DNA from 2 places in the Kitasatospora sp. NPDC093550 genome. Region 1 is predicted to be linked to the other one. Evidence: riboswitches for the same ligand, from Rfam matches in the RefSeq annotation. Region 1 holds a riboswitch; the other holds the start of a gene.
The links. A riboswitch is a leader RNA that binds a small molecule or an ion and turns the genes downstream of it on or off. The one in region 1 is predicted to bind glycine.
Positions count from the first base shown of each region.

Region 2: it holds a riboswitch for glycine, as region 1 does, so the genes downstream of both, gcvP (aminomethyl-transferring glycine dehydrogenase) here and gcvT (glycine cleavage system aminomethyltransferase GcvT) in region 1, are expected to answer to the same signal.

Region 1 covers NZ_JBIWJF010000037.1:42,786-56,962, forward strand. The annotation lists gene ACIRD3_RS35995 (ABC transporter ATP-binding protein) at 1-927, opposite strand, end outside; gene ACIRD3_RS36000 (ABC transporter ATP-binding protein) at 962-2,032, opposite strand; gene ACIRD3_RS36005 (ABC transporter permease) at 2,029-3,039, opposite strand; gene ACIRD3_RS36010 (ABC transporter substrate-binding protein) at 3,138-4,898, opposite strand; gene ACIRD3_RS36015 (ABC transporter permease) at 4,953-5,942, opposite strand; gene ACIRD3_RS36020 (enhanced serine sensitivity protein SseB C-terminal domain-containing protein) at 6,400-7,344, opposite strand; gene ACIRD3_RS36025 (enhanced serine sensitivity protein SseB C-terminal domain-containing protein) at 7,461-8,264, opposite strand; glycine riboswitch at 8,473-8,576, shown strand; gene gcvT (glycine cleavage system aminomethyltransferase GcvT) at 8,808-9,929, shown strand; gene gcvH (glycine cleavage system protein GcvH) at 10,030-10,407, shown strand; gene glyA (serine hydroxymethyltransferase) at 10,492-11,772, shown strand; gene ACIRD3_RS36045 (L-serine ammonia-lyase) at 11,972-13,339, shown strand; gene ACIRD3_RS36050 (hypothetical protein) at 13,499-14,177, shown strand, end outside.
Region 2 covers NZ_JBIWJF010000010.1:7,049-21,225, forward strand. The annotation lists gene ACIRD3_RS17725 (FHA domain-containing protein) at 1-258, shown strand, start outside; gene ACIRD3_RS17730 (MerR family transcriptional regulator) at 438-1,133, shown strand; gene ACIRD3_RS17735 (bifunctional nuclease family protein) at 1,231-1,707, shown strand; gene ACIRD3_RS17740 (MerR family transcriptional regulator) at 1,966-2,610, shown strand; gene ACIRD3_RS17745 (vancomycin high temperature exclusion protein) at 2,704-3,426, shown strand; gene ACIRD3_RS17750 (DNA polymerase IV) at 3,525-4,967, shown strand; gene ACIRD3_RS17755 (MFS transporter) at 5,114-6,610, opposite strand; gene ACIRD3_RS17760 (PRC and DUF2382 domain-containing protein) at 6,811-7,905, opposite strand; glycine riboswitch at 8,074-8,177, shown strand; gene gcvP (aminomethyl-transferring glycine dehydrogenase) at 8,414-11,314, shown strand; gene ACIRD3_RS17770 (DUF5999 family protein) at 11,486-11,677, opposite strand; gene ACIRD3_RS17775 (hypothetical protein) at 12,094-12,666, opposite strand; gene ACIRD3_RS17780 (glutamate--cysteine ligase) at 13,046-14,177, shown strand, end outside.

The DNA.
Region 1 (14,177 bases):
GAAGCGGCAGCCGCTGGGCGGGTTGATCGGGGAGGGCACGTCGCCGGTGAGCAGGATCCGCTCGCGCCCGGCGCGCTGGCGGCGGCGCGGGTCGGGGACCGGCACGGCGGACATCAGCGCGTTGGTGTACGGGTGCATCGGGCTGCGGTAGAGCGAGTCCCGGTCGGCGATCTCCACGACCTTGCCGAGGTACATCACCGCGACCCGGTCCGAGACGTGCCGGACCACCGAGAGGTCGTGCGCGATGATCAGGTAGGTCAGGCCGAGCTCCTGCTGGAGGTCGTCCAGCAGGTTGACCACCTGGGCCTGGATGGAGACGTCCAGTGCGGAGACCGGCTCGTCCGCGACGATCATCTTCGGCTTGAGCGCGAGCGCCCGGGCGATGCCGATGCGCTGGCGCTGGCCGCCGGAGAACTCGTGCGGGTAGCGGTTGTAGTGCTCGGGGCTGAGGCCGCACAGCTCCAGCAGCTCCTGGACGGCCTTCTTGAGCCCGCCCTCCGGCACCGCGTCCTGCAGCTTGAACGGCGCGCCGACGATGGTGCCGACGGTGTGCCGCGGGTTCAGCGAGGAGTACGGGTCCTGGAAGATCATCTGGATGTCGCGGCGCAGCGGCCGCATCGCCCCGACGCTCAGGTGGGTGATGTCGGTGCCCTCGAACTCGATCTTCCCGCCGGTCGGTTCGTCGAGCCGGGTGACCAGTCGGCCCATCGTCGACTTGCCGCAGCCGGACTCGCCGACGACGCCGAGCGTCTCGCCGGCGTTGACGGTGAAGTCGATGCCGTCGACGGCCCGCACCGCGCCGGTCTGGCGCCGCAGCAGCCCGCTGCGGATCGGGAAGTGCCGGGTCAGGCCGGTCACCCTCAGCAGCGGCTCGCGGTCGGGGGCGGGGGCCGGCGACGGGATCGGTGCCGCCTGAGTGTCCGTCATCGGTTCTCTCCAGAAAGGTGGTACGAGGCCGGGCTCACAGCCGGGGGGCGATCTCTTCGGCGAAGACGCGGTGCCGTTCCGCGGCCGGCAGGTGGCAGGCCGCGTAGTGCCCGGGCGCGGCCTCGGCCAGGACCGGGACCTCGCTCGTGGAGCGCCCGCCGGTCAGCTCGGCGTACGGGCAGCGCGGGTGGAAGGCGCAGCCCGTGGGCACGTTGATCAGGCTGGGCGGGGTGCCCTTGACCGGCACGAGCCGGTCCTGCAGCTCCCGGTCCAGGCGCGGCATCGAGCCCAGCAGGCCCCAGGTGTAGGGGTGTTCGGGCGCGTCGAAGAGGGTCTCGGCCGGTCCGCGCTCGACGCACTTGCCGCCGTACATGACCAGGATGTCGTCGGCCAGTTCGGCGACCACCCCGAGGTCGTGGGTGATGATGATGACGGCGGAGCCGAACTCCTCCTGGAGGTCGCGGATGAGGTCCAGGATCTGCGCCTGGACGGTGACGTCCAGGGCGGTGGTGGGCTCGTCGGCGATCAGCAGCGAGGGGTCGTTGACCAGGGCCATGGCGATCATCGCGCGCTGGCGCATGCCGCCGGAGAACTGGTGCGGGTAGTCGTCGACCCGGCGGTCGGGCTGCGGGATGCCGACCCGGTCGAGCATCTCGACGGCGCGCGCCCGGGCCTGCTTCTTGCTGGCCTGGGGGTGGTGCACCCGGTAGGCCTCGACGATCTGCTGCCCCACCGTGTAGTAGGGGTGCATCGCGGTCAGCGGGTCCTGGAAGATCATCGCCAGTTCGCGGCCGCGCAGTTGGCGCACCCGGTCCGGGCCGGCCGCGATCAGGTCCTCGCCGTTCAGCCGGATCTCGCCGCTGATCCGGGCCCGCTTGGAGCGGTGCAGGCCCATGATGCCCAGCGAGGTGACGGACTTGCCGGAGCCGGACTCGCCGACGATGCCGAGGGTGCGGCCCTTGTGCAGGTCGAAGCTGACCCCGTCCACCGAGCGGACCAGGCCGTCGTCGGTGTCGAAGTGGATCCGCAGGTCGCGCACGGAGAGGAAGGGCTCGCCGGTCGGGTTCTGCACGGCGTCCGCCGGGGTCTTCTGGAGGTCGGTCACGAGAGCCTCACGCGGGGGTCGACGAGGGCGTACAGGAGGTCGACCACGAGGTTGCAGGCGACGATGAAGAAGGCGGCGAGCAGCGTGACGCCGAGGATCTTGGGCAGGTCGTTGTCGGAGATCGCCTGGACGGCGAACTGGCCGACGCCCTGGAGCGAGAAGACCTGCTCGGTGATCAGCGCACCGCCGAGCAGCAGACCGAGGTCCATGCCGAAGATGGTGACGATCGGGGTGAGCGCGGCGCGCAGCCCGTGCCGGGTGACGACCTTGCGTTCGACCAGGCCCTTGGCCCGGGCGGTGCGGATGTAGTCCTCGCTCATGGTCTCCAGCATTCCGGCGCGGGTGAGCCGGGCGTAGAGCGCGGAGTACAGGAAGGCCAGCGAGATCCACGGCAGGATCAGGTTGCGGGCCCACATCAGCGGGTCGTCGGTGAAGTTCACGTACTGCAGGTTGTCCAGGATCGGCCACTCGTAGCTGAACAGCGTCAGCAGCAGCGCACCGGTGAAGAAGACCGGCAGCGAGACGCCGGCGAGGGCGACGCCCATGGAGAGCCGGTCGAAGATCGACCGCGGCTTGAGGGCGGAGACGACGCCGGTGGCGACGCCCGAGACCAGCCAGAGCACCGCCGCGCCGATGGCGAGCGAGATGGTGACCGGGATCCGCTTGGACAGCTCGGGCCAGACCTCCAGGTGGTTCTTGAAGGAGTAGCCGAAGCAGGGCACGTGGCAGGTGGCCGGTTCCGGCCCGAACTTGTACTCGGCGCCGCTGACCAGGGCCTTGAGGAAGTCCCAGTACTGGGCGTACAGCGGCTTGTCGAGGCCGAGGTTCTGCTTGACCGCGGCGATCGCCTCGGGTGAGGGGTTCTTCCCGATGTACTGGGCGGCCAGTTGGTCGGCCGTCTCGCCGGCGACGCGCGGGAGCAGGAAGAAGATCGCGAAGGTGACCGCGCTGACGACCAGCAGCAGCAGCACCGCCGCGAAGATCCTGCGGATGATGTAGGCAAACACAGTTGGGCGGCTCCGGCGGCCCGCCGCCGTCCGGGATCCTCCGGACGGCGGCGGGCGCCGCTGCCTTCACCTGCCTTCAGGGATGCGGAGCCAGGCTCTTACTTGGTGGTGCCGATGTTCAGGTAGTCGTACTCACCCGAGAACGCCGCGGTGGAGGCCAGGTTGGTGGCGTTGTCCGGGCGGTACAGGAAGACCTTGAAGTAGGTCAGCGGGACGATGACCGCCTGCTCCATGACCTTCTTGTCGATGTCGCCGTAGATCTTCTCGCGGGCGGCCTTGTCCGGGTTGACGGCGGCGTCGTCGATCAGCTTGTTGACCGCGGGGTCGTTCAGCTGGGACAGGTTGCTGTTGCCGGAGGCCTTGATCGCGCGGCCGTCGACGATCTGCTGCAGGAAGCCGTAGCCGGTCGGCCAGTCGGCGCCCCACTGCATCATCATCAGACCGATGTTGTGGTCCTGGGTGAACTGCGGGGCACCGGCGCTGTCGGTCAGGTACTTGCCCTGCGGGTACTGCTGGATCTCGGCGTTGATGCCGACCTTCTTGAGCGCGGCCTGGATCGAGGTGGCCGCGGCGACCTCGGTGGCGCGCTCGGTGCGGGCCGAGATGACGGTGTTGATGCTGTCCTTGCCGCAGGCCTTCAGGGCGTCCTTGGCCTTGGCCTCGTCACCCTTGTTGTCCTTGGTCTCGAACAGGTTGAAGTCCTGGTGGCCCGGGATGTCCGGCGGGAGCACCGTGTTGGCGATCTGGCCGCGGATCGGGCCGCCGACCGCGGTCTGCACCGAGACCTTGTCGATCGCGAACTGGACGGCCTTGCGGCAGTCGACGTTGTCGAACGGCGCGACCTTGGAGTTGATCGCCATGTAGACCAGGCGGCCGCCGTAGGCGTTGTCGGTGCTGGCCTTCAGCTTCGGGTTCTGCAGGATCTGCGCCTGGGTCTGCGGGTCGACGCCGCCGCCCACCAGGTCGACCTGGGCGTTGCCGGCCAGCAGGTCCTTGTCGATGGTGGCCTGGTCGATGTTCATCTTGAGCACGATCTTGTCCGGCAGCTGCTTCCGGATCGGGTCGGTGCTCTTGTCCCAGTTGGTGTTCGGGACCAGGACGGCCTGCTTGCCGTCCTCGTAGGACTCGAACTTGAAGGAGCCCGAGGACACGATGTGCTTGACGTAGTCGGCACCGGTGTCCTTGGCCTGCGGCACCGGCGCGGTCTGCGGGGCGCTGACCAGGTAGTCGAAGTCCGCGAACGGGTGCTGCAGGTGGAAGACGATCGTGGTGTCGTCCGGCGTCTCGATCGACTTGAGGTCGCCGGTCTTGTCCTTGTACGGGCCCGCGTACGGCGTCTCGTTGTCGACCAGCAGGTCGTGGAAGTAGGTCGGGCCGTTGGAGTTCACGTCCGGCGCGAAGTTGGAGCGCTCGACGGCGTACTTGACGTCCTTCGAGGTGATCGGGGTGCCGTCGTCGTACTTCAGGCCCTTGCGCAGCTTGTACGTCCAGGTCAGGCCGTCCGCGCTCTGCTGGCCCATCGACTCGGCGAGGTCCGGGACGAGCTTGTTGCCCTCCTCGCCGGCGGCCGGGTTGAAGGTGGTCAGCGGGCGGGCGTACAGGCGCGAGAAGTTGTAGATGTACGCGTAGTACGTGTTGCCCGGGTCGAGCGAGTCCGGAGTGCCCTTCATCTCGAAGGTGACCGTCCCGCCCTTCTTGTCCGAGGCGTTGACGATGCCCTTGGTGGCCGCGTTGGCGCCACCGCCGGCAGCGGAGGACGAGCTGTCGTCGCTCTTCTTGGTCGAGCTGTTGCAGCCGGTCACGACCAGGACCGCGGCGGCTGCCGCCGCGGTCAGGGCGACGGTACGGGACCTACGCATGGGAGAGATCAACCCCTTGAGGATGTGGAGGCGGTGGAGGATCCTGACGCTGGGTCAGTTGCTCTTGGGATCGAGGGCGTCGCGCAGCCCGTCGCCGAGCAGGTTGAAGGCGAGCACGGTGATGAAGATCGCCAGACCGGGGACCACCATGTACTGGGGGTCCACCTGGTAGTACCGGATCGCGTCCTGGAGCATCCCGCCCCAGGAGGCCTGCGGAGGCTGGATGCCGACGCCGAGGAAGCTCAGCCCTGCCTCGAAGAGGATGTTGGTCGGGATCAACAGGGTCGAGTAGACCAGGATCGGACCGACCAGGTTCGGCAGCAGCTCCTTGAACAGGATGAACGGGCCGCGGGCGCCGAGGCTGCGGGCCGCGTGCACGAACTCCCGCTCGCGCAGCGAGAGCGTCTGACCGCGCACGATCCGGCCCATGTAGGGCCAGTTGAAGAAGCCGATCACGAAGATCAGCACCATGATGTGCAGCGGGAGGCCGTGCAGGCCGAAGGCGCCGCCCTGCAGCGAGGTCGAGATCGCGATCGCGAACAGCAGCAGCGGGAAGGCGAGGAAGACGTCCATGACGCGGCTGATCAGCGTGTCCACCCAGCCGCCGTAGTAGCCGGCCATGATGCCGAGCACGGTGCCGATGGTGTTGGACAGCACGGTCGCGCCGAAGGCGACCAGCAGGGAGACCCAGGAGCCCTCGATGACCCGGGTGAGCAGGTCACGGCCCTGCAGCGGGTCGATGCCGAGCGGGTGGTCCCCGCTCATGCCGCCCCAGTCGCCGAGCGGGAGACCGCCGAGGTCGGGGTCCAGCAGGTCCTGGTGGAGGGCGTCCGGGTCGAGCCCGAACACCGACTCGATCGGCTTGGCCAGCACGGCGAGCAGGATCAGCAGGATCACCACGACGCCGCCGGCGACGGCGGCCTTGTCCCGCTTGAAGCGGGTCCAGGCGATCTGGCCGAGGGAGCGGCCCTCGATCTTCTTGGCCGGGCCGGCGGCGGCTGCTGCCTCCGGCTCGTTCCCGGCGGTGGTCACGGATGCGGTCATGGTCAGTTGGTCCCCTCGCCGACGGTGGCCGGCCCACGGGTGCCGGTCGCCGGCTTCGGCGGTGCGGCTGCGGACGTGCGAAAGGTGCTAGGAGGAGCGGGTGTTTCGTGGCAGCGCGTCGTGCACAGGTGCTGCCACCACGCGGGATGGGCGTCGCGTGGGCGAGCGGGTCGGCGTGCGCGCTCACCTTTGTGGGGTTCCAATGCGCGGTGCGTTGCGCAGAACTCTCTGCCATGCGACTTGGCTTACGCCAGACCTGACAACCGACAGATGCCCAACTGTGATCTGCAGGCATGCACCTCCCCGATCTCCGGCATATAGCTCTTCACATGGCTGTTACAGGCATGTCAAGATGACCGCACGGACCAAGGGGAAATTCGTCCGGAAAGCATCGAAGCCGACTTGACGGACAATCAAGTCGGCTTCGTGGGGATTTCGGCGAGCGGCGGTTTTCCGGTCAGCGCCCGGGGTAGCCGGGCCACGGCCGCTGGGGCTGCTGCTGCCAGCCCGGCGCGGGCGGCTGCGTGCCGTACGCGTACCCGGGTGCCGACTGCCCCGGCATCGGCTGCCCCGGCATCGAGTGGGCCGGGTACGCCGGCGGCGGCACCGGCGGGTACGGGCCGGTCGCCGGGCGTCCGGCCTCCCGGTCGAAGAACGGCCGCGCGTTGGCGCGCATCCACAGCGCCACCGGGTCGTACTCGTCCGACATCGCCACCGTGGACACCGCGAGCCCCTCCGGGGCCACCGCGATCGCCCGCTGCATCAGCGCGCGCACCGCCTCCACCGCCGGCGGCGAACTCTCGTACAGGTCCAGCCCGATCGCCAGGTACGGCTCCCCCACGGCAGGCTGCACCCAGGCCCGGCGCAGCGCCCGCACCGCGCGCACCTCGCTCGCCTGCCGCTCCAGCAGCGCGAAGAACTGCTGGGCGTTGACCTGCGGCTCGCTCAGCTTCAGTGGCCCGGCCGGCAGCCGGTCCAGGCCCGCGGCGATCCGCCGCAGGTCCGCCCAGGGCACGCCGACACCCCCGCCGGGCGCGTGCGGGTTGAGCCACAGGCCCCAGCGGGTGCGGTACAGCGAAGCGGCGATCTCCCGGCCGGAGATGACCTCGTGGGCCCGCGCCCAGCCGGAGGCGGCGAGCTGCTCGGGCGAGGTGACGGCCGGCGCGTAGCCGTGGCCGCTGATCTCCATGTTCCCGTACTGCGCGTCCGGACTGCCCGGCGTGCCGTGCCAGAGCAGCATCCAGACCCGGCCGTCGGCGAGCGCGTGCAGCAGCCGCTCGTACGCGTCGTAGCGCTCCGGCGCGACCTCGCGCAGGGCCTGCTCCAACGCGCCCGGGTCAGCTCCCGGGTGCCCGGCCGGCGCCTGGCCCCAGGGCCCGCCCGCTCCCGTTCCCGCACTCATGCGCCCACCTCGCCGCGCCTCTTTCCTCGAACCCGCCGGCCCGTCGGCCGTCTGCACGCACCCTATGGCGCGGCACCGGCCACCGCCACGGCGACGTGCCTACGAACAAACCCCGCTCACACCCGCGTGTAGAAAGGCATGACCCGGGTGAGCAGCCACTCGACCACCGGGTCGTCGGCGAGGTCGAGCAGTACGAGGTGGACGCCCCCCGGCAGCGGCGCGGTTCCCAGCGCCCGGCCGAGCGCGTCGTTCACCGCGGCCGGGTCGGCCGGGGCCGCCGGATCCAACTGGACGCCCACGAACATCACGGTCGGCTCGCCCTCGATGCTGGCCAGCGCCCGGCGGGCGGTCAACACCCCGGGAAGGGCCGAGAGTTCGGCCCGGCAGGCGGCCAGGAAGTGCTCCGGGTCCTCGCCCGGCACCGGCTCGCGCAGCGCCACCCGGCCGCCGGTCGGCGCGGCCGGGTCCTCGGCGCCCTCCCAGCGGTCCTCGCGCGGCCCCCGGCGCAGCTCGGCCACGCCCTGCGGCGGCACCGGGATGCCCACCGGCGCCTCCGGGTTCACCGCGATGCCCACGCCGAGCGGCAGCCCGCGGGCGAACTCCCAGACCGGCGCGATCGCGAAGGCCAGCCCCGGCGCGTGCTGCAGGAACACCTCCTGCGAGGAGAACACCGGGACGTACGGGTCGCCGCCCAGCTCGATGATCGGCAGGTCCAGGGACTGCCCCTGCGGGTCGGCCCCGGCGGGCAGCGGCACCCACACCCGGCTGCGGGCCAGCACCTCGATCACCCGCGGCGTCGCCCCCGGGTCGCCCAGGGCCGAGGTCAGCACCTGCTCCAGCTCGTTGGCCGGCCACGAGCCGCCCGCGGGCATCCCGTCCGGACCGCCCCACCCCTGCTGCTGCTCCACCGGGTACCCCATGCGCCGCCGATTCCGCCCTCTGCCGGTCGGCCGCCCTCTGCTGCGCCGACGCGGAGCAGTCTAGGGCCCGGGGGCCGGTGGGAATGGGCCTCGTGTTCGGGACGGCACCGTGTGACCGGGTCCCCCCTCCCCTCCTCCGCGCGGACGTGCCATGATGTGCGCGTCCGACGGCATGCGCCGCGGGCCCCACAACTCCATACCGGCCGCTCGAACCCGCGCGGGAGAGCCCGGAGTGCCGCTCATCGGCACGGCCGGCGCCGAAGGAGCAAGTCCTCCCCGGAATCTCTCAGGCCCCCCTACCGCACGGGTTAGGCACATCTGGAAAGCGGCGCACGGCCATGTCGCGCGCCCACCCACGGTGCAAGCCGCCATGCTGTCCCCCAAGCTGGAAACAGCTGTGGGCCGGCGGGGCGGTGAAGCTCTCAGGTACGACGACAGATGGGGAGACCCACGCCGCCGCATGCCCGCGCGCAGGGTCGGCCCCCGAGCGGGTCCGGTCCGGTGCGTGCACCCCTGAGTGCCCCGACCGAGGAGTTCCTGGCCATGTCGTCCCTCCGCCTGACCGCGCTCGACGCGCTGCACCGCGCCCTCGGCGCGACCATGACCGACTTCGCCGGCTGGGACATGCCGCTGCGCTACGGCAGCGAGCGCGAGGAGCACCTCGCCGTCCGTACCAAGGCCGGTCTGTTCGACCTCTCCCACATGGGCGAGATCACCGTCACCGGCCCGCAGGCCGGCGAGATGCTGGACCACGCGCTGGTCGGCTTCGTCTCCGCGCTCGGCGTGCTGCGCGCCCGCTACACCATGATCTGCGCCGAGGACGGCGGCATCCTGGACGACCTGATCGTCTACCGCCTGCGCGAGGACGCCTACCTGGTCGTCGCCAACGCCTCCAACGCCCAGCTGGTCCTCGACGAGCTGATCGCCCGCGCCAAGGGCTTCGACGCCGTCGTCACCGACGACCGCGACACCTACGCGCTGATCGCCGTCCAGGGCCCGGAGTCCACCGCGATCCTGGCCGACACCACCGACGCCGACCTGCCCGGCCTCAAGTACTACGCGATCCTCCCGGCCCGGGTGGCCGGCCACGAGGTGCTGCTGGCCCGCACCGGCTACACCGGCGAGGACGGCTTCGAGATCTTCTGCCGCCCGGCCGACGCCGAGGAGATCTGGCAGGCGCTGACCGCCGCCGGCGAGGGCCGCGGCCTGATCCCGTGCGGCCTGTCCTGCCGCGACACGCTGCGCCTGGAGGCGGGCATGCCGCTGTACGGGCACGAGCTGTCCACCGACCTCACCCCGTTCGACGCCGGTCTGGGCCGGGTCGTCCGCTTCGACAAGACCACCAACGGGGGTGCCTTCGTCGGCCGCAAGGCGCTGGAGCAGGCCGCCGCCGCGGCCGAGGCCAACCCGCCGCGGGTGCTGGTCGGCCTGGTCTCCGAGGGCAAGCGCGTCCCGCGTGCCGAGTACACCGTGGTCTCCACCGACGGCACCCCGATCGGCCGGATCACCTCCGGCGCGCCCTCCCCGACGCTGGGCCGGCCGATCGCGATGGCCTACGTCGACGCCGCCCACGCCGCCCCCGGCACCACCGTCGCGGTGGACGTGCGCGGCAAGCACGAGCCGGTCGAGGTCGTGGCGCTGCCCTTCTACAAGCGCGCCCGCTGACCGCCCGGTCGGGCCCCGGTTTTCCCATAGACGCAGGTCGTAGCCGTCCGAGCGGCGGCCCGCTTCGTCGTACCCGCTTCCCATCCTGGAGAATGACGCCATGAGCAACCCCCAGCACCTGCAGTACACCAAGGAGCACGAGTGGCTGACCGCCGCCGAGGACGGTGTCTCGACGGTCGGCATCACCAAGCACGCCGCGGACGCGCTCGGTGACATCGTCTACGTGCAGCTGCCCGAGGTGGGCGACACCGTGACCGCCGGCGAGACCTGCGGCGAGCTGGAGTCCACCAAGTCGGTCAGCGACCTGTACTCCCCGGTGACCGGCGAGGTCACCGAGGTCAACCAGGACGTCCTGGACGACAACGGCCTGGTCAACAGCGCCCCCTTCGAGGGCGGCTGGCTGTTCAAGGTGCGCGTCGAGGCCACCGACGAGCTGCTCAGCGCCGACGAGTACGACGCGCTCACCCACAGCAGCTGACCCGCTCGTGACCGGGCGGGCCGCGCGCACGCCGGCCCGCCCGCACCGCGGCCCCCGTCCCTCCTCCCCCGGGAAGACCCCACCATGACGGTTCTCAACCAGTCCCTGCACGCCCTCGACCCGGAGATCGCCGCCGCGGTCGACGCCGAGCTGCACCGCCAGCAGACCACCCTGGAGATGATCGCCTCCGAGAACTTCGCCCCGGTGGCGGTCATGGAGGCCCAGGGCTCGGTGCTCACCAACAAGTACGCCGAGGGCTACCCCGGCCGTCGCTACTACGGCGGCTGCGAGCACGTCGACGTGGTCGAGCAGATCGCGATCGACCGGATCAAGGCCCTGTTCGGCGCCGAGCACGCCAACGTCCAGCCGCACTCCGGCGCGCAGGCCAACGCCGCCGCGATGTTCGCGCTGATCCAGCCGGGCGACACCATCCTGGGCCTGAACCTGGCCCACGGCGGTCACCTGACCCACGGCATGAAGATCAACTTCTCCGGCAAGCTCTACAACGTGGTCGCGTACCACGTGGACGAGAAGACCGGCCAGGTCGACATGGCCGAGGTCGAGCGCCTCGCCAAGGAGCACCAGCCGAAGCTGATCATCGCCGGCTGGTCGGCCTACCCGCGCCAGCTGGACTTCGCCGCGTTCCGCCGGGTCGCCGACGAGGTCGGCGCGCTGCTCATGGTGGACATGGCGCACTTCGCCGGCCTGGTGGCCGCCGGGCTGCACCCGAACCCGGTGCCCTACGCGGACGTGGTCACCACCACCACCCACAAGACCCTGGGCGGCCCGCGCGGCGGCGTCATCCTGTCCAAGGCCGAGTACGCCAAGAAGATCAACTCCGCGGTCTTCCCCGGCCAGCAGGGCGGCCCGCTGGAGCACGTGATCGCCGGCAAGGCGGTGGCCTTCAAGGTCGCGGCCTCGGAGGAGTTCAAGGAGCGCCAGCAGCGCACCCTGGACGGCGCCCGGATCCTCGCCGAGCGCCTGCTGCAGGCCGACGTCGCCGAGGCCGGCGCGTCCGTCCTGTCCGGCGGCACCGACGTCCACCTGGTCCTGGTCGACCTGCGCAACAGCCAGCTCGACGGCCAGCAGGCCGAGGACCGCCTGCACGAGGTCGGCATCACCGTCAACCGCAACGCCATCCCGAACGACCCGCGCCCGCCGATGGTCACCTCGGGCCTGCGGATCGGCACCCCGGCCCTGGCCACCCGAGGCTTCCAGGCCGAGGACTTCCGCGAGGTCGCCGACATCATCGCCGAGGCGCTCAAGCCCGCCTTCGACGAGACCGTCGCCGCCGGGCTGAAGGCCCGCGTCACCGCGCTGGCCGAGAAGTACCCGCTGTACCCGAACCTGGCCAACCAGGAGTAGTCCGCGGCGGCCGGGAGTGGACGACCGGCCGCAGGTGACCGGCCTCACCCCGCCGGCGCACCTGGGACCCCGGGGCACCGCGCACACTGGACAGTGCGCGCGGTGCCCCGTCCCGTGTCGGCCCCCGCCCGTCCACAGCCCGCTCCGCCCCACGCCCCGCCCGCAAGCCCCTCCACGAGACCCGACAAGGACGTCCCCCGTGGCCATCAGTGTCTTCGACCTCTTCTCCATCGGCATCGGCCCGTCGAGCTCCCACACCGTGGGCCCGATGCGCGCCGCCCGGATGTTCGCCCGCCGACTGCGGTCCGAAGGCCTGCTGGCCCAGGTGACGGGTGTGCGCGCCGAGCTGTACGGCTCGCTCGGCGCCACCGGCCACGGCCACGGCACGCCGAAGGCCGTCCTGCTCGGCCTGGAGAACAACTCGCCCCGCACCGTCGACGTCGACCAGGCGGACAAGGACGTCGAGCGGATCACCGCCGAGAAGCGGATCAACCTGCTCGGCGAGCACCCGATCGACTTCGACCCGGACAGCCAGCTGGTGCTGCACCGCCGCCGCTCGCTGCCGTACCACGCCAACGGCATGACCCTCTGGGCGTTCGCCGCGGACGGCTCGACGCTGCTGGAGAAGACCTACTACTCGGTCGGCGGCGGCTTCGTCGTCGACGAGGACGCGATCGGCGCCGACCGGGTCAAGCCGGACGACACCGCGCTGCGCTACCCCTTCCGCACCGGCGAGGAGCTGCTGCGGCTCACCCGCGAGACCGGGCTGTCCATCTCCGGCCTGATGCTGGAGAACGAGAAGGCCTGGCGCAGCGAGGAGGAGATCCGCACCGGGCTGCTGGAGATCTGGTCCGTGATGCAGGAGTGCGTGCGGGCCGGCATGACCCGCGAGGGCATCCTGCCGGGCGGCCTCAAGGTCCGCCGCCGGGCCGCCTCGGGCGCCCGGGCGCTGCGCGCCGAGGGCATCGGCCCGGCCAACGCGATGGAGTGGGTGACCCTCTACGCGATGGCGGTCAACGAGGAGAACGCCTCCGGCCGCCGGGTGGTCACCGCGCCGACCAACGGCGCGGCGGGCATCATCCCGGCCGTCCTGCACTACTACCTGAACTTCATCCCGGGCGCCGACGACGACGGCATCGTCCGCTTCCTGCTCGCGGCCGGCGCCATCGGCATGCTGTTCAAGGAGAACGCCTCCATCTCCGGCGCCGAGGTCGGCTGCCAGGGCGAGGTCGGCTCGGCCTGCTCGATGGCCGCGGGCGGCCTCGCCGAGGTCCTCGGCGGCACCCCCGAGCAGGTCGAGAACGCCGCCGAGATCGGCATCGAGCACAACCTCGGCCTCACCTGCGACCCGGTCGGCGGCCTGGTCCAGATCCCCTGCATCGAGCGCAACGGCATGGCCTCGGTCAAGGCCGTCACCGCGGCCCGGATGGCGCTGCGCGGCGACGGCCGGCACCACGTCTCGCTGGACAAGGCCATCAAGACGATGAAGGAGACCGGCGCCGACATGAAGATCAAGTACAAGGAGACCTCGCGCGGCGGCCTCGCCGTGAACGTCATCGAGTGCTGATCCACGGCTGACCGGGCGCCGGCCGTGCGCCGGTCGCGTGCGCCCCGGCCCCCGGGCGGAGCTCCACTCCGTCCGGGGGATTTCGCTCTCCCCCTGGCCGACGGTCCGTCAGGAAGGCCATAATCTCGGCCAGTTGGCTGACGCCGGAGGGGGAGGCGGATGTCCGTCCAGACCGGGCCGGGGCCGGCGGCCGAGCCGCCCGTACCGTCCACCGGGCCACCGCCGCCACCGCCGCCACCGGCCTCGCCGTACGCGAAGTCCGAGGCCACCCGGCTGCTCTGCGCCGGGGTCTACCTCGACCCGGACTACCGCCGGCGCGTCATCACCGAACTGGTCGAGCACGACGAGCGGTCCGTGCCGCCGTCCCTGGGCTTCGACCTGATCACCGTCCTGGCGCACGCCCTGCGGGCCCGGGCCCTGGAGCTCCGCACCGGCGCCGCGCTCGCCGTGATCTGGCTGGGCTTCTTCCTGACCGACTACTGGACGCTGATCCGGAACCCGCCGTCCGTCAGCCACTGGAAGGCCTACGGCGAAGGGCTGACCAGCGGCTACTACGGCGACCCGTACGGCCGGGATTCCGCGTCCGACACCGTCTGGAACGCCCTCTCCCCGTACCTGCCGCCCTTCACCGCGACCTTCGCCCTCCTCTACGCCGTGGTCTGTCTGCTGTCCTGGTACGCCAAGCCCGTGGAGGTCCGGCAGCACGCGTTGTACGCCCCCGTCGCTCCCGCCGACTCCCGGGCCTCCGCGTCCGGGCACCCCCTCGGCGGCTTCCTCGCCGTCATCGCCGGGATCGCCCGGGTCCTCTACTGGGCACTGGCGTTCGCCACGCTGAAGG
Region 2 (14,177 bases), on a different contig from region 1:
TTCCTGCTCGACTCCGACGTCACCACGGCGGGGCGTCACCCGCAGGGTGACATCTTCCTGGACGACGTCACGGTCTCGCGCCGCCACGTGGAGTTCCGCCGCACCCCGGCCGGCTTCAGCGTCGCCGACGTGGGCAGCCTCAACGGCACCTACGTGAACCGGGAGCGGATCGACGAGGTCGCGCTGAACAACGGCGACGAGGTCCAGATCGGGAAGTACCGGCTGGTGTTCTTCGCCGGCCACAACCGGGGGTACTGAAACCAACGTCGGCGGGAGCCCGAGTGAATACGAATACCCCTTCCTCTTCTCTCGGGGCGGCCACCCCAGCGTCGTCCGGTCCGCAGGCGGACCGCGGCGGGCGCGGGGTGGTCGCGGGCCCCAGGCAGCCGGGCCGCACGGAGCGGCCCGCCGGGCGGCGGCGCGGCGGCGACGAACTGCTGAGCATCGGCGCGGTCCTGGCCTTCCTGCGTGACGACTTCCCCGAGGTGACCATCTCGAAGATCCGCTTCCTGGAGGCGGAGGGGCTGGTCGAGCCGCAGCGCACGCCCTCGGGGTACCGCAAGTTCAGCCCGGCCGACGTCGACCGGCTGGCCTACGTCCTGCGGATGCAGCGGGACCACTACCTGCCGCTGCGGGTGATCCGCGAGCACCTGGACGCCATCGAGCGCGGTGAGAGCCCTCCCGCGCTGCCCCCCGCCGCCGACGCCCGGCCCGGGCCGATGGAGGAGGCGGACCGCGAGCTGGTGGCCGCCGGGGACGTCCCGTCCGGGGTCCGGCTGGGGCGCGCCGAACTGCTGGCGGCCGCCGAGGCCGGGGAGCGGGAGCTCGCCGAGTGGGAGTCGTACGGGCTGGTCGCGCCGGGCCCGGACGGCGGGTACGACGGGGAGGCGCTGCAGGTGGCCCGGCTGGTCGCCGAGCTCGGCCGGTACGGTCTGGAGCCGCGGCACCTGAGGGCCATGAAGGCGGCGGCGGACCGCGAGGTCGCGCTGGTCGAACAGGTCGTGGCGCCGCTGCGCCGGCACCGGAACCCGCAGACCAGGGCGCATGCCGAGGCGACCGCGCGGGAGCTCGCGACGCTGTCCGTACGGCTGCACGCGGCCATGGTCCAGGCCGGTCTGCGAACCCGCGGGTAGCCGCCGGGGCGGCCTCCGGACGGTGGGTGCACGGCGCTGACCAGCGGCGTCGGCTCTGCGCTTTCATATCCGGGACCGGAGCCATAGGGTTGCCTGTGTGAATGAGCTCGACGTCGTGGGTGTCCGAGTGGAGATGCCTTCCAACCAGCCGATCGTGCTGCTGCGGGAGGTCGGGGGAGATCGCTACCTGCCGATCTGGATCGGCCCCGGCGAGGCGACCGCGATCGCCTTCGCCCAGCAGGGCATGACTCCGGTGCGCCCGCTGACGCACGACCTGTTCAAGGACGTCCTGGAGGCGCTCGGCCAGCAGCTCACCGAGGTGCGGATCACCGATCTGCGGGAGGGCGTGTTCTACGCCGAGCTGGTGTTCGCCGGCGGGGTCGAGGTCAGTGCCCGGCCGTCCGACGCGATAGCGCTGGCGCTGCGGACCGGCACGCCGATCTACGGGAGCGAGGAGGTGCTCGCCGAGGCGGGCATCGCGATCCCGGACGAGCAGGAGGACGAGGTCGAGAAGTTCCGGGAGTTCCTGGACCAGGTCTCGCCCGAGGACTTCGGGGGCGGCGGCCCGCAGTAGCGCGGACGGGCGGTCGAGGTCCCGTCCGAGGGAGTCGTTCACGGGCCCGTTGACCCTGCGGCTCGCCGTTTTGCCAAAAACCGTCCGTCTACCCACACTAGGGGCACGAAAAACCACTCTCCTGAGTGATGTGGCTTGTCCGGCCCGGCGTGGCGATCGTTGACGGGTCATAGGGGACTGCCTACCGTCAGGAGTGGCTGTCCGGGTGGCCGATGCCCGCAGTCGGGTTGCCCGCAGCACAAGTGGACGGAGGCAGGCATGAGCAGCACCGGCGATGACGCGGTTGTGGGAGGCCTGTGCGCCGTGCACGTGCCGCGCACCGCTCGCCCTGTCGCGGACCTGCCCCGGATGACCCGGTTCCCGGCCGTGCAGCCGGGGCAGCCGGCCATCGAGCGGCTGGCCCCGACCTCCGAACTGATCGGCTTCCGCGGCCCGACGGCCTGCGCCGCCGCGGGTATCACCTACCGCCAGCTGGACTACTGGGCCCGCACCGGGCTGCTGGAGCCCAGCGTCCGGACGGCGTACCCGGCGACCAGCCAGCGGCTCTACAGCTTCCGCGACGTCCTGCTGCTCAAGATCGTGAAGCGGCTGCTCGACGCGGGCGTCTCGCTGCAGAACATCCGGGTGGCCGTCGCCCATCTGCAGGCCGCCGAGCAGGCGGACCTGGCCGGGATGACGCTGATGTGCGACGGCGCGACGGTGTACGAGTGCACCACGCCGCAGCAGGTGGTGGATCTGCTGAAGGGCGGTCAGGGAGTCTTCGGCATCGCGGTGGGAGCGGTCTGGCAGGAGCTGGAGCTCACCCTCGGGCGGCTGCACGCGGAGCGCACGGACACCGGCGAGACCCTGGTCGGGCAGGACCCGGCCGACGAGCTCGCCCAGCGGCGCAACCGGGCGGTCTGAGCAGGCGTTCGACGAGGCCGCGGGCCCGGACGGGGAACCGTTCGGACCCGCGGCCTCGTCGTGTTGCCTGGCGGACGATCGAGGGAGGGGCACATGGGGGTCGGCACGGGGACGGCGGGGTTGTTGCGGCGCAGGGCCGGACAGGCGCGGGCGCGGCTGCGGCAGCGCCGGACGCAGCGCAGGGTGTTCCAGGCCGGGACGCTGCTCTGCTCGCTGGCGCTGGTGCCGAGTGCCTGGCTGTGGCTCTCGGCGGGGGACCGGGTGGGCACCGTGGAGAGCGCGCCCTCGGCGCCGGTCGCGATGGTCTTCGGCGCCGGGCTGGACCAGGGCAAGCCCTCGCCGTACCTGGAGCACCGGTTGGTCGCCGCGGTGGACCTGTACCGGGAGGGCAAGGTGCGGGCGATCCTGGTGACCGGGGACAACGGGCGGGTCGAGTACGACGAGCCCGACGCGATGTACACGTACCTGACCGAGCACGGGGTGCCGGCGGAGCGGGTCGTCCGGGACTACGCGGGCTTCGACACCTGGGACTCCTGCACCCGGGCGCACCGGGTCTTCGGGGTGGACCGGGCGGTGCTGGTCAGCCAGGACTTCCACGTCCGGCGGGCGCTGGCGCTGTGCGAGGCGGCGGGCATCCGGTCGTACGCCGTCGGGGTGCCGGAGCTGCACGACGAGACCTGGCTGTACGGCGGGCTGCGCGAGGTCGCCGGGGCGGGCAAGGCGGCGGTCAACGCCTTGCTGCGGCCGGACCCGGTGTTCCTCGGGCCCAAGGAGGACGGCATCCCGAAGGCGCTGGCGGAGGCGGCGAAGAAGTAGCGGCGGGGGCCGGTGGTCGTCACCCGCCGCGCTCGCCAGCCGGCGGGCGCCCGGCCGGGTTCGTACGCACTGTCGGACCCGTGCGCGATGATCGGCGGGTGCGATCACTGCCGAGCATCATCCACCTCGACATGGACGCCTTCTTCGCGGCGGTGGAGCAGGCGGCCAAGCCGAGCCTGCGCGGCAAGCCGGTGATCGTCGGAGGGCTCGGCGGGCGCGGGGTGGTCTCCACGGCCTCGTACGAGGCGCGGAAGTTCGGGGTGCATTCGGCGATGCCGATGGCACAGGCGCGGCGGCTCTGCCCCAACGCGGCCTTCCTGTCCGGACGTTTCGAGGCCTACCGGCAGGTCAGCGAGATCGTGATGGGCCTGCTGCGGGAGCTGTCGCCGCTGGTGCAGCCATTGAGCCTGGACGAGGCCTTCGTGGACCTGGAGGCCGGCCCGTACGGCCCGGTGCTGGCCGAGACGGACCACGAGACCGGTGAGCGGCTGGTGCTCGCCCTGGCGGAGGACCTGCGGGCGGACATCCAGCGGCGGACCGGGCTGACCGGCTCGGTGGGGGCGGCCGGGTCGAAGCTGATGGCGAAGATCGCCTCCGAGCAGGCCAAGCCGGACGGTCTGGTACTGATCGAACCCGGGCAGGAGCGGGCCGTGCTCGGACCGATGCCGGTCCGGGCGCTGCCCGGGATCGGGCCGGCCACCGAACAGGTGCTGCGGCGCGCCGGACTGAGCACCGTGGCCGATCTCGCCGACGCGGGCGAGGCGGAGCTGGTGGCGCTGCTCGGGCGGGCGCACGGCGCCGGGATCCACCACATGGCGATAGGGCTGGACGAACGGCCGGTGGTGGCCGACCAGGACGCCAAGTCCGTCTCGGTGGAGGACACCTACGAGGTCGACCTGGCCGACCGGGACCGGGTGCTGCGCGAGGTGGAGGCGCTGGCAGCCCGGTGCGTGCGGCGGCTGCGGGGGGCCGGGCGCTCGGGGCGGACGGTGGTCCTCAAGGTCCGCCGCTTCGACTTCTCGACGCTGACCCGCTCGGAGACGCTCGGCGGCCCCACGGACGACGAGGCGGTGATCACCGCGACCGCGCGTCGGCTGGCCGAGCAGGTGGACATCACCGGCGGGGTCCGGCTGCTCGGCGTGGGCGTCGCCCAGCTCGCCGACTACACCCAGGAGGACCTGTTCGCGCAGGCCCTGCGGGAGGAGGCGGCGGAGCACGCGGAGGCGGCGGCCGAGGCCGAGGAGGCGGAGGAGGAGCCGGAGGCGGTGGTGCGGCGCTGGATGCCCGGACAGGACGTCCGGCACGAGGAGTTCGGGCCCGGGTGGGTGCAGGGCAGTGGCGTCGGGAGGGTCACCGTGCGGTTCGAGACGCCCTGGAGCGGGCCCGGGCGGGTGCGGACCTTCGCGGTGGACGACCCGGCGCTCGAACCGGCCCCGCCGCTGCCGCTGCGCCGCCGCGAGGAAGGGGAAGGGGACGGGGACGGGGATGCCGGTGGTGGGGCGGAGGCCGGCGTGGAGGACCGGCCGCAGGACGGGGGCTGAGACACGAAGACGGCCCCACCCGGTGGGGGGAGTACCGGGTGGGGCCGTATCACCGTGCCGGTCCCCGCACGTTCGTGATGCCCTCGCGACGTACGGGAGACCGGGGCCCCGCGCCCTGTCCCTGAGCGCGGGGGCCGGACGCCTCGTCAGGCGTCGGTCTTCACCAGCTTGTCGCTGGAGTCCTGCCGGGCCGCGCCGTCGACGACGGCCGACGGGGCGGCCGGCTTGACGGTGCGGATCAGGAACGGGACGGCACCGGCGATGATGCAGACCACGGCCGCGGTCCAGAACGCGTGCTTGTACGCGTCCAGGGTGGGCAGCGAGAGCGGGATCTGCGGCGGCAGCTTCATGGTGTCGCCGGTCAGGATGGCGGCCATGACGGCGGTGCCGATGGCGCCACCGACGGTGCGCAGCACCGAGTTCATGCCGTTGGCGATACCGCTCTGCTCGACCGGGACGGCGCCGTTGATGTAGGCCGGCATCGCGGCGAACGCGAGGCCCACACCGAGGCCGAAGATCGCCGAGGCGGTGTAGATGTCGCCCTCGTGGCTGTGCCGCACGGCGAGGTAGGCCATCGCGACGGCGCCGAGGACGCCACCGAGGACCAGCGGCAGACGGGGGCCGCGGCGGGCGATCAGCAGGGCGCCGACCGGGGCGGCGACCATCGAGCCGATCGCGGACGGCAGCAGCATGACGCCGGCGTGCAGGACGGTGGCGGTGAAGCCGTAGTGGGTCAGCTTCTCCGGGGTCTGGGCGAAGTTGCTGATGACCATGAAGGAGCCGTACATGCCGAAGCCGATGAGCAGGCCCGCCATGTTGGTGAAGGCCACGGCCGGGCGGGACATCATCTTCATGTCCACCAGGGGGTGCGCGACCTTGGTCTCGATGATGCCCCAGACCAGGGCGACCACGGCGGCGACGGCGAACAGGCCGAGGGTCTTGGTGGAGGTCCAGCCCCAGTGGTTGCCCTGGCTGACCGCGACCAGCAGCGCGGAGAGCCAGCCGGCCAGGGTGATCGCGCCGAGCGGGTCGGCGCCGCCGTCCTTGTCGGTGACCGGGTCGGACGGGACGCGGAAGGCGACCAGGGCCACCGCGATCAGGCCGAAGACCAGGCCCATCCAGAAGATCGACTTGTAGTTCCAGTGCTCCAGCAGGACACCGGTGGCGACCAGGCCGAGGCCGGAGCCGACGCCCATCGAGGCGCTGATGGCGGCGACGCCGCCGGTCACCTTCTGCTTGGGCAGCTCGTCGCGGACGATGCTGATCGCCAGCGGCATGACGCCACCGCCGGCGCCCTGCAGGACGCGGGCGACGATCAGCCAGGTGAAGGAGTGGGTGCTGACCGCCAGCGCCGAACCGGCGACCAGGCCGGCCAGCGAGATCAGCAGCATCGGCTTACGGCCCCGGAGGTCGCCGAAGCGGCCCAGGAGGGGAGTCAGCACAGCGGCGGAGAGCAGGTTGGCGGTCATCAGCCAGGCGATGCTGGAGGCCGAGACGCTCAGTTCCTTGGCCAGCGAGGGCAGGATCGGGACGACCGCGGTCTGCACCACGCTGAACGACAGCATCGCCAGGATGAGGGCCGGCAGGACCCGGGCGCTGCTCTGCTTCTCGGCCGCGGTGGTGGGCTGGGGTGCCTCACTCACGGTTGCTTCCTCCCGTACATAGTGAATGAACTGAAGTAACCATGCAGGGAGATACTTCAGAGTGTCAAATATCGAGTGGTTAAGCTTTGGCAAAGGGGGAGGGGCGGTGGGGCCGGGGCGGGCGCTTGCGGCGGGCTGCGGGGGTGGGGCATGGGGAAGGGCCACGGCTCTGGGAGTCGGGGCCCTTGGGGGGGTGGGAGTCAGGCGAGGGGGCGGAGGGAGCTCGGGCGGGCGGCTTCCGGGGTGGGGGTGGGGGACGTGGGGGCGGTGTCGTCGTGGATCTCGACGTGTTCGCGGCGGAGTTCCTCCCGGATCACCTCCTCGTCCGTGTAGCGCTCGACGACCAGCCGGACGCGCTCGATGGGCGCGAGGTACTTGCGGACCGCCGGGCGCTCCTCGCGGAGGGTGACCTCCTCGACGGCCTCGGCGATCTCCTTCTCGGTGAGGGAGGCGCGCTCGGCGTCGCTGACCGGCATCCGCTCGACCCGGACGCGCTCGCGGACCACCGGGACGCGGCGCTCGACCTGCTCGGTCGTCACGTACTTGCGCAGCTTCGCGGTGCCCACGTTGTGCCACTCCGTGGTGACCTCCAGCCGTTCCTCGCTGCAGGTGATCTCGATCGGGCTGCTGGGCGCGGACGAGTCGGCGGCGGCGGAGTGCACCGGGGCGGACGGCGCCACCGGTGCCGGATGCAGCTTCGCCTCCATGCTGGGTGCGGGGGAGGTCTCGGCGGCGACGGGGGTGGTCAGGGTCCGCATGTTGGCCTCCATGGCGGTTCTGGTGGTGGTCGAGGTGGTGGTGCCGGACTCCGAGGAGTGGAGGGCATGCGGTGGGGCGGCGACCGCGACGGCGGCCGGGGTGGTTCCGAAGTCGAGGTCGGGCTGTGCGGCCCGCTCGTGGTTCTCGTCGGCCGAGGGGTCGTCCGCCGGGGTGTCGAGGCCGTAGTAGCGGTAGAGCTGGAGCTCCTGGGCGGGGGACAGGTGCTGGCCCACGCCGAAGTCCGGGGACTCCTTGACCAGCGATTTGTCGTACGGAACCCGGAGCTCGTCGCCGGAGAACTCGCTCGTGGTGAGCGGGACGAAGGCGTCCCGGCCGAAGATGCCGGTCCGGACGGCGGCCCACTCGGGCTGGCCGGTGGCATCGTCGAGGTACACCTCGTCGACCGTGCCGATCTTGTCTCCGTTGCGGTCGACCGCCTTGTGGCCGATGAGGTCGCGGGGGTCGATGTCGGTCTGCACTCTTTCCTCCAGTGCGCTGAGCCTGCGGAACTCCCGCAGGGTCGGCGGCCGGAGCACCCGTCCTGTCCGCCAGTTCCCAACCAAATGCCATGAATCGGACGTGCGCGACCGGGGTGCGCCGGACGGGCTGCGCGCTGGGCCGTCCGGGGGACGCGCGTAGACCCGGGGTGACCGGAAGCACCCGTGATCGGAAGGCCTCCCGCTGGTACCCTGGGCGGCGACCGCAGAGCCCGCTCGGGAGAGTCTCCGACCGCGAAAACCGCTGGTCGGAGCGCCGAAGGAGCAACTCCTCCCCGGAATCTCTCAGGCATCCGTACCGTGTGGGGTAGGTCACTCTGGAAAGCAGGGCAGGAGTGTCGGCACGGAAGCCGGCGATCACCACCCTCACCGACGGTGCAAGCCGGCGGAGCGCCCACAGCGCGCCGTGCGGGCGAAGCTCTCAGGTCCCGATGACAGAGGGGGAGGCCTGTCGGGTCCGCCCGCCATCGCTGAGTCGCTGTCCGCAGCGGAAGGCCGGTCGGCGTGCGTACCCCCGCCGGTCCGTGACCAGGAGGCCTCGACCACCATGAACGCCCAGCCGAACGCGGGACGCCCCACCGGCGCCTCGACCCTCACCGAGCTTGAGCTGGCCAGTCCCTTCGAGAACCGCCACATCGGCCCCGACGCCGCCGCGCAGGAGAAGATGCTGGCGTCCGTCGGCTACGGCTCGCTGGACGAGCTCGCCGCGACCGCCGTGCCCGAGGCGATCCGCTCCATCACCGGCCTGGACCTGCCGGCCGGCCGGACCGAGGCCCAGGTCCTCGCCGAGCTGCGCGAGCTGGCCGGCCGCAACCAGGTGCTCCAGCCGATGATCGGCCTGGGCTACTACGGCACCTTCACCCCGCCGGTGATCCTGCGCAACGTCATGGAGAACCCGGCCTGGTACACCGCGTACACCCCGTACCAGCCGGAGATCTCGCAGGGCCGCCTGGAGGCGCTGCTCAACTTCCAGACCCTGGTCTCCGACCTGACCGGTCTGCCGACCTCCGGCTCCTCGCTGCTCGACGAGGGCACCGCGGCCGCCGAGGCGATGGCGCTGGCCCGCCGCGTCACCAAGGTCAAGGGCGGCGTCTTCCTGGTCGACGCCGAGACCCTCCCGCAGACCATCGCGGTGATCAACACCCGTGCGGTGCCGACCGGCGTCGAGGTCGTCGTCGCCGACCTGTCCGAGGGCATCCCGGCCGAGATCGCCGAGCGCGGCGTCTTCGGCGTGCTGCTGCAGTACCCGGGCGCCACCGGTGTGGTCCGCGACCTCGCCCCGGTCATCGAGCAGGCGCACGGCCTCGGCGCGATCGTCGCCGTCGCCGCCGACCTGCTGGCGCTGACCCTGCTCAAGTCCCCCGGCGCGCTGGGCGCCGACATCGCCTGCGGCACCTCGCAGCGCTTCGGCGTGCCGATGGGCTTCGGCGGCCCGCACGCCGGCTACCTCGCGGTGCGCGCCGAGTACGCCCGCTCGCTGCCCGGCCGTCTGGTCGGCGTCTCCGTCGACACCGAGGGCAACCGCGCCTACCGCCTGGCCCTGCAGACCCGTGAGCAGCACATCCGCCGCGAGAAGGCCACCAGCAACATCTGCACCGCCCAGGTGCTGCTGGCCGTGATGGCCTCGATGTACGCCGTGTACCACGGTCCGGACGGCCTGGCCGACATCGCCCGCCGCACCCACCGCTACGCCGCCGCCCTCGCCGAGGGCCTGCGGGCCGGTGGCGTCGAACTGCTGCACGGCGAGTTCTTCGACACCGTCACCGCCGTGGTGCCGGGCCGCGCCGCCGAGATCGCCGCCGCCGCCCGCGCCAACGGCATCAACGTCCACCAGGACGGCGCGGACCGGATCTCGATCTCCACCGACGAGACCACCACCCGCGAGCACCTGGCCGGTGTCTGGGCCGCGTTCGGCGTCGAGGCGGCCGAGGCCGCCGAGACCGCCGACGCGCTGCCCGCCGCGCTGCTGCGCGACGACGAGTACCTGACCCACCCGGTCTTCCACAGCCACCGCTCCGAGACCGCCATGCTGCGCTACCTGCGCCGCCTGTCGGACCGGGACTACGCGCTGGACCGCGGCATGATCCCGCTGGGCTCCTGCACCATGAAGCTCAACGCGACCACCGAGATGGAGGCCGTGACCTGGCCGGAGTTCGGCCAGCTGCACCCCTTCGCCCCGATCGACCAGGCCCAGGGCTACCTGACGCTGATCCGCCAGCTGGAGCAGCAGCTCGTCGAGGTGACCGGCTACGACGCCGTGTCGATCCAGCCGAACGCGGGCTCGCAGGGCGAGCTGGCCGGCCTGCTGGCCGTCCGCGCCTACCACCACGCCAATGGCGACACCCAGCGCGACGTCTGCCTGATCCCGTCCTCCGCGCACGGCACCAACGCCGCCTCCGCGGTGATGGCCGGCATGCGCGTCGTCGTGGTGAAGACCCTGGTCGACGGCGACGTGGACGTCGAGGACCTGAAGGCCAAGATCGAGCAGCACCGTGACAGCCTGTCGGTGCTGATGGTCACCTACCCGTCGACCCACGGCGTGTACGAGACCCAGATCACCGAGATCTGCGCCCTGGTGCACGAGGCCGGCGGCCAGGTGTACGTGGACGGCGCCAACCTGAACGCCCTGGTCGGCCTCGCCAAGCCGGGCAAGTTCGGTGCGGACGTCTCGCACCTGAACCTGCACAAGACCTTCTGCATCCCGCACGGCGGTGGCGGCCCGGGCGTCGGCCCGGTCGCGGTGCGCGCCCACCTGGCGCCGTACCTGCCGAACCACCCGCTGCAGGCGGAGGCCGGCCCGGCCACCGGTGTCGGCCCGATCTCGGCCGCGCCGTGGGGCTCGGCGGCGATCCTGCCGATCTCCTGGGCGTACGTCCGGCTGATGGGCGGCGAGGGCCTCAAGCACGCGACCCAGGTCGCGGTGCTGAACGCCAACTACATCGCCAAGCGCCTGGCGCCGCACTTCCCGGTGCTCTACACCGGTCCGGGCGGGCTGGTCGCGCACGAGTGCATCATCGACCTGCGTCCGCTGACCAAGGAGACGGGCGTGACGGTGGACGACATCGCCAAGCGCCTGATCGACTACGGCTTCCACGCGCCGACGATGTCCTTCCCGGTGGCCGGCACGCTGATGATCGAGCCGACCGAGTCCGAGGACCTGCACGAGATCGACCGGTTCTGCGACACGATGATCGCGATCCGGGCCGAGATCGACAAGGTCGGCTCGGGCGAGTGGGCGGCCGAGGACAACCCGCTGCGCAACGCCCCGCACACCGCCGCCGCGCTGGCCGGCGACTGGGCGCACGGCTACTCGCGGCAGGAGGCCGTCTTCCCGGCGGGCGTGAACCCGGCGGACAAGTACTGGCCGCCGGTGAGCCGGATCGACGGGGCGTACGGCGACCGCAACCTCGTCTGCTCCTGCCCGCCGCTGGACGAGTACGGCGTCTGACGGACCCGCTCGTCAGGTAGTCGGGTAGTCAGGTAGTTCGGGCGAAGGGCTGGGCCCCGGCGGAACGTTCCGCCGGGGCCCAGCCCTTCGCCCGTCTCGTTCTCCCTGTGGCGGCTGCCCCCCGCCGGACGGCCGGACCGTGCGGTCAGGCCGTGCGGTCAGGCCGTGCGGTCAGGCCGCGTGGGCGACGGGGCGGCGCGGGGCGATGACCCGGCCGTCGGGCAGCAGCTCTCCGGTGTCCTCGAAGAGCAGGACGCCGTTGCAGAGCAGGCTCCAGCCCTGCTCCGGGTGGCAGGCCACCGAGACGGCCGCCTCGCGGTCCTCGGACTCGGCCGACGGGCACTCAGGACGGTGCTGGCACATACGCGTACCCTCGCTTCGCTCTGCGATCCTCCCCGTGGTGCGGTCGCCGGAGGTCGTGCCCTCCGGGGCCGCCGCGGTAGTCGGATCCTGTCCGCACGCCGACCAGGTGTTGACCGGCGTTCAAGTGGGTAGGACAGGTGGTCCTTCCACGCTGGTTCCCAGTGTCGGCATCTGCGGACGTGCTCGCAGGGATTTCGTGACATGCGCCACAACTCCCGGGAAGAGATCACCCGTTCAGGTGGGGCCGGGGGGAAATCGCGCACCGGTGGGCCAGGCGGGGGATGGCCCGATCGGGCCATGGCGGGTGCTTCGTCCAGGTGGTCGCCGTTCGGGTGGCGCGCCCCGGTGCCGGGCGCGCGGGCACGACGGAGGGCCGCCGGGCGGGTGGTCCGGCGGCCCGCGCGGATGCGGGTGGTTCAGGAGGTGCCGAGCAGCAGCGGCCGGGCCAGCGGGGCGCGGGCGAGCAGCGGGAGCAGTTCGGCGGCCGGGTAGGCCCGGTGGGCGGTGACGCCGAGCGGGGCCGGGGCGAGCGGGATCAGCAGGTCGGCGGCCGGGCCGGTGTCGGGGCTGTGCAGCCAGAGGGCCGTCGCGTACTGGCCGGGGAAGGTCAGCAGCCGGGGCTGCTGGCGGATCCGGGAGGCCTGGGCGAGCTGCCAGGCCTCGCGCAGCGCCCGGACCGTCGAGTCCAGGTAGGGGCCCGCGGTGAAGTGGGAGAAGGTGTGCCCCTCGACGCCCTGCACCACTTCGGCCGCGGCGGCGACGTCGGCGCCGTCCTTGATCAGGAAGCGCCAGCCGGTGCGGCGGGCGGCGGGCAGTTCGGGGCGCGGGCCGTCCAGGACGTGCACCGCGAGCGGATGGGCGGGGACCAGTGGGCCGGCCGGATGGCGCAGCGCTGCGGCGGCGGGCTGACGCAGCGCGGTCTCCGAGTCGAGTGCGCCCAGGACCGCGCGCAGCGCGCTCGGTGGGGGCTGGGGGGTCTGCAGAGTCATGGCGGGGACCGCCTCTCCAAGCGAGATCGGCGTGCGAGTGCGGCATACCGGCATGGCTGGCGCGTCTTCGCTGACGGGGCCCGGCCGTGTCCGGTTGTGCAGGATCGCGGTGCCGGCGCGGTCGTCGCCGTCGACGAGGGGTTCGGGGCGGGAACGGACCGGCCGGAGCGCTGTGCGAATTCCATCGAACAGATGCGCAGGGTGATCTGTTTATCACAGGCGGTGGCGCCGAGCAAGTCTGCACATGGTCTGAATTTCCGTCAGATGCCTTGCAATGCAAGCCAGTACAAGCATTCGGGTATCGATCTTCGAGGTGGGCATGATGCTTGCACGGTCGGTCGGCCGGTGGCTCAACGGGGTGTCTCAGGAGGAGGGGACCGTGGGCGAGAAGGTCGTCGCGACTCGGGCGGATCTGGCGGACCGGCAGCTGTACCGGCGCAAGCTCCAGGCCTGTCAGGAGGCGCTCGGGCGGATGCTGCGGGAGGAGCGCTTCGACCGGCCGCGGGCGGTGATGGGCCTGGAGATCGAGCTCAACCTGGCCGACGAGCAGGGCCTGCCGGCCATGAACAACGCCCGGGTGCTGAGCGAGATCGGCTCCAGCGACTTCCAGACCGAGCTGGGCAAGTTCAACATCGAGGTCAACATCACGCCGCACCGGCTGTGCGGGCACGTCTTCGAGGAGCTGCGCGAGGAGATCGACACCGGGCTGCGCTACGCCGACCGGCGGGCCGCCGCGGCCGGGGCGCGGATCGTCATGGTGGGCATCCTGCCGACCCTGGAACACGCCCACACCGGGCTGGACGCGATGAGCCACAACCAGCGGTACTCCCTGCTCAGCGACCAGATCCTGGCCGCGCGCGGGGAGGAGATCGCGCTCGACATCGAAGGTGTCGAGCACCTCCAGCTGGAATCCATCACCATGGTCGCCGAGGCCGCCGCGACCTCGCTGCAGCTGCACCTCCAGGTGACCCCGGAGCGCTTCTCCTCGGTGTGGAACGCCGCCCAGGCGCTCTGCGGGCCGCAGCTCGCGCTGGGCGCGAACTCCCCGTTCCTGTTCGGACGGGAGCTGTGGCGGGAGACCCGGCCGGTGCTGTTCCAGCAGGCCTGTGACACCCGTTCGGCCGAGCTCAAGGCGCAGGGCGTGCGCCCCATCACCTGGTTCGGCGAGCGCTGGGTGGACTCGGCCTACGACCTGTTCGAGGAGAACCTGCGGTACTTCCCCGCGCTGCTGCCGATCTGCGACGACGAGGACCCGCTGAAGGTGCTCGCCTCCGGGGGCGCGCCCAAGCTCGCCGAGATGCGGCTGCACAACGGCACCATCTACCGCTGGAACCGGCCGATCTACGACGTCGCGGGCGGGGTGGCGCACCTGCGGGTGGAGAACCGGGCGCTGCCGGCCGGGCCGACGGTGGCCGACACACTGGCCAACGCCGCCTTCTACTACGGGCTGGTGCGGGTGCTCGCCGAGCAGCCCCGGCCGGTGTGGACCCGGCTGCCGTTCGAGCGGGCGG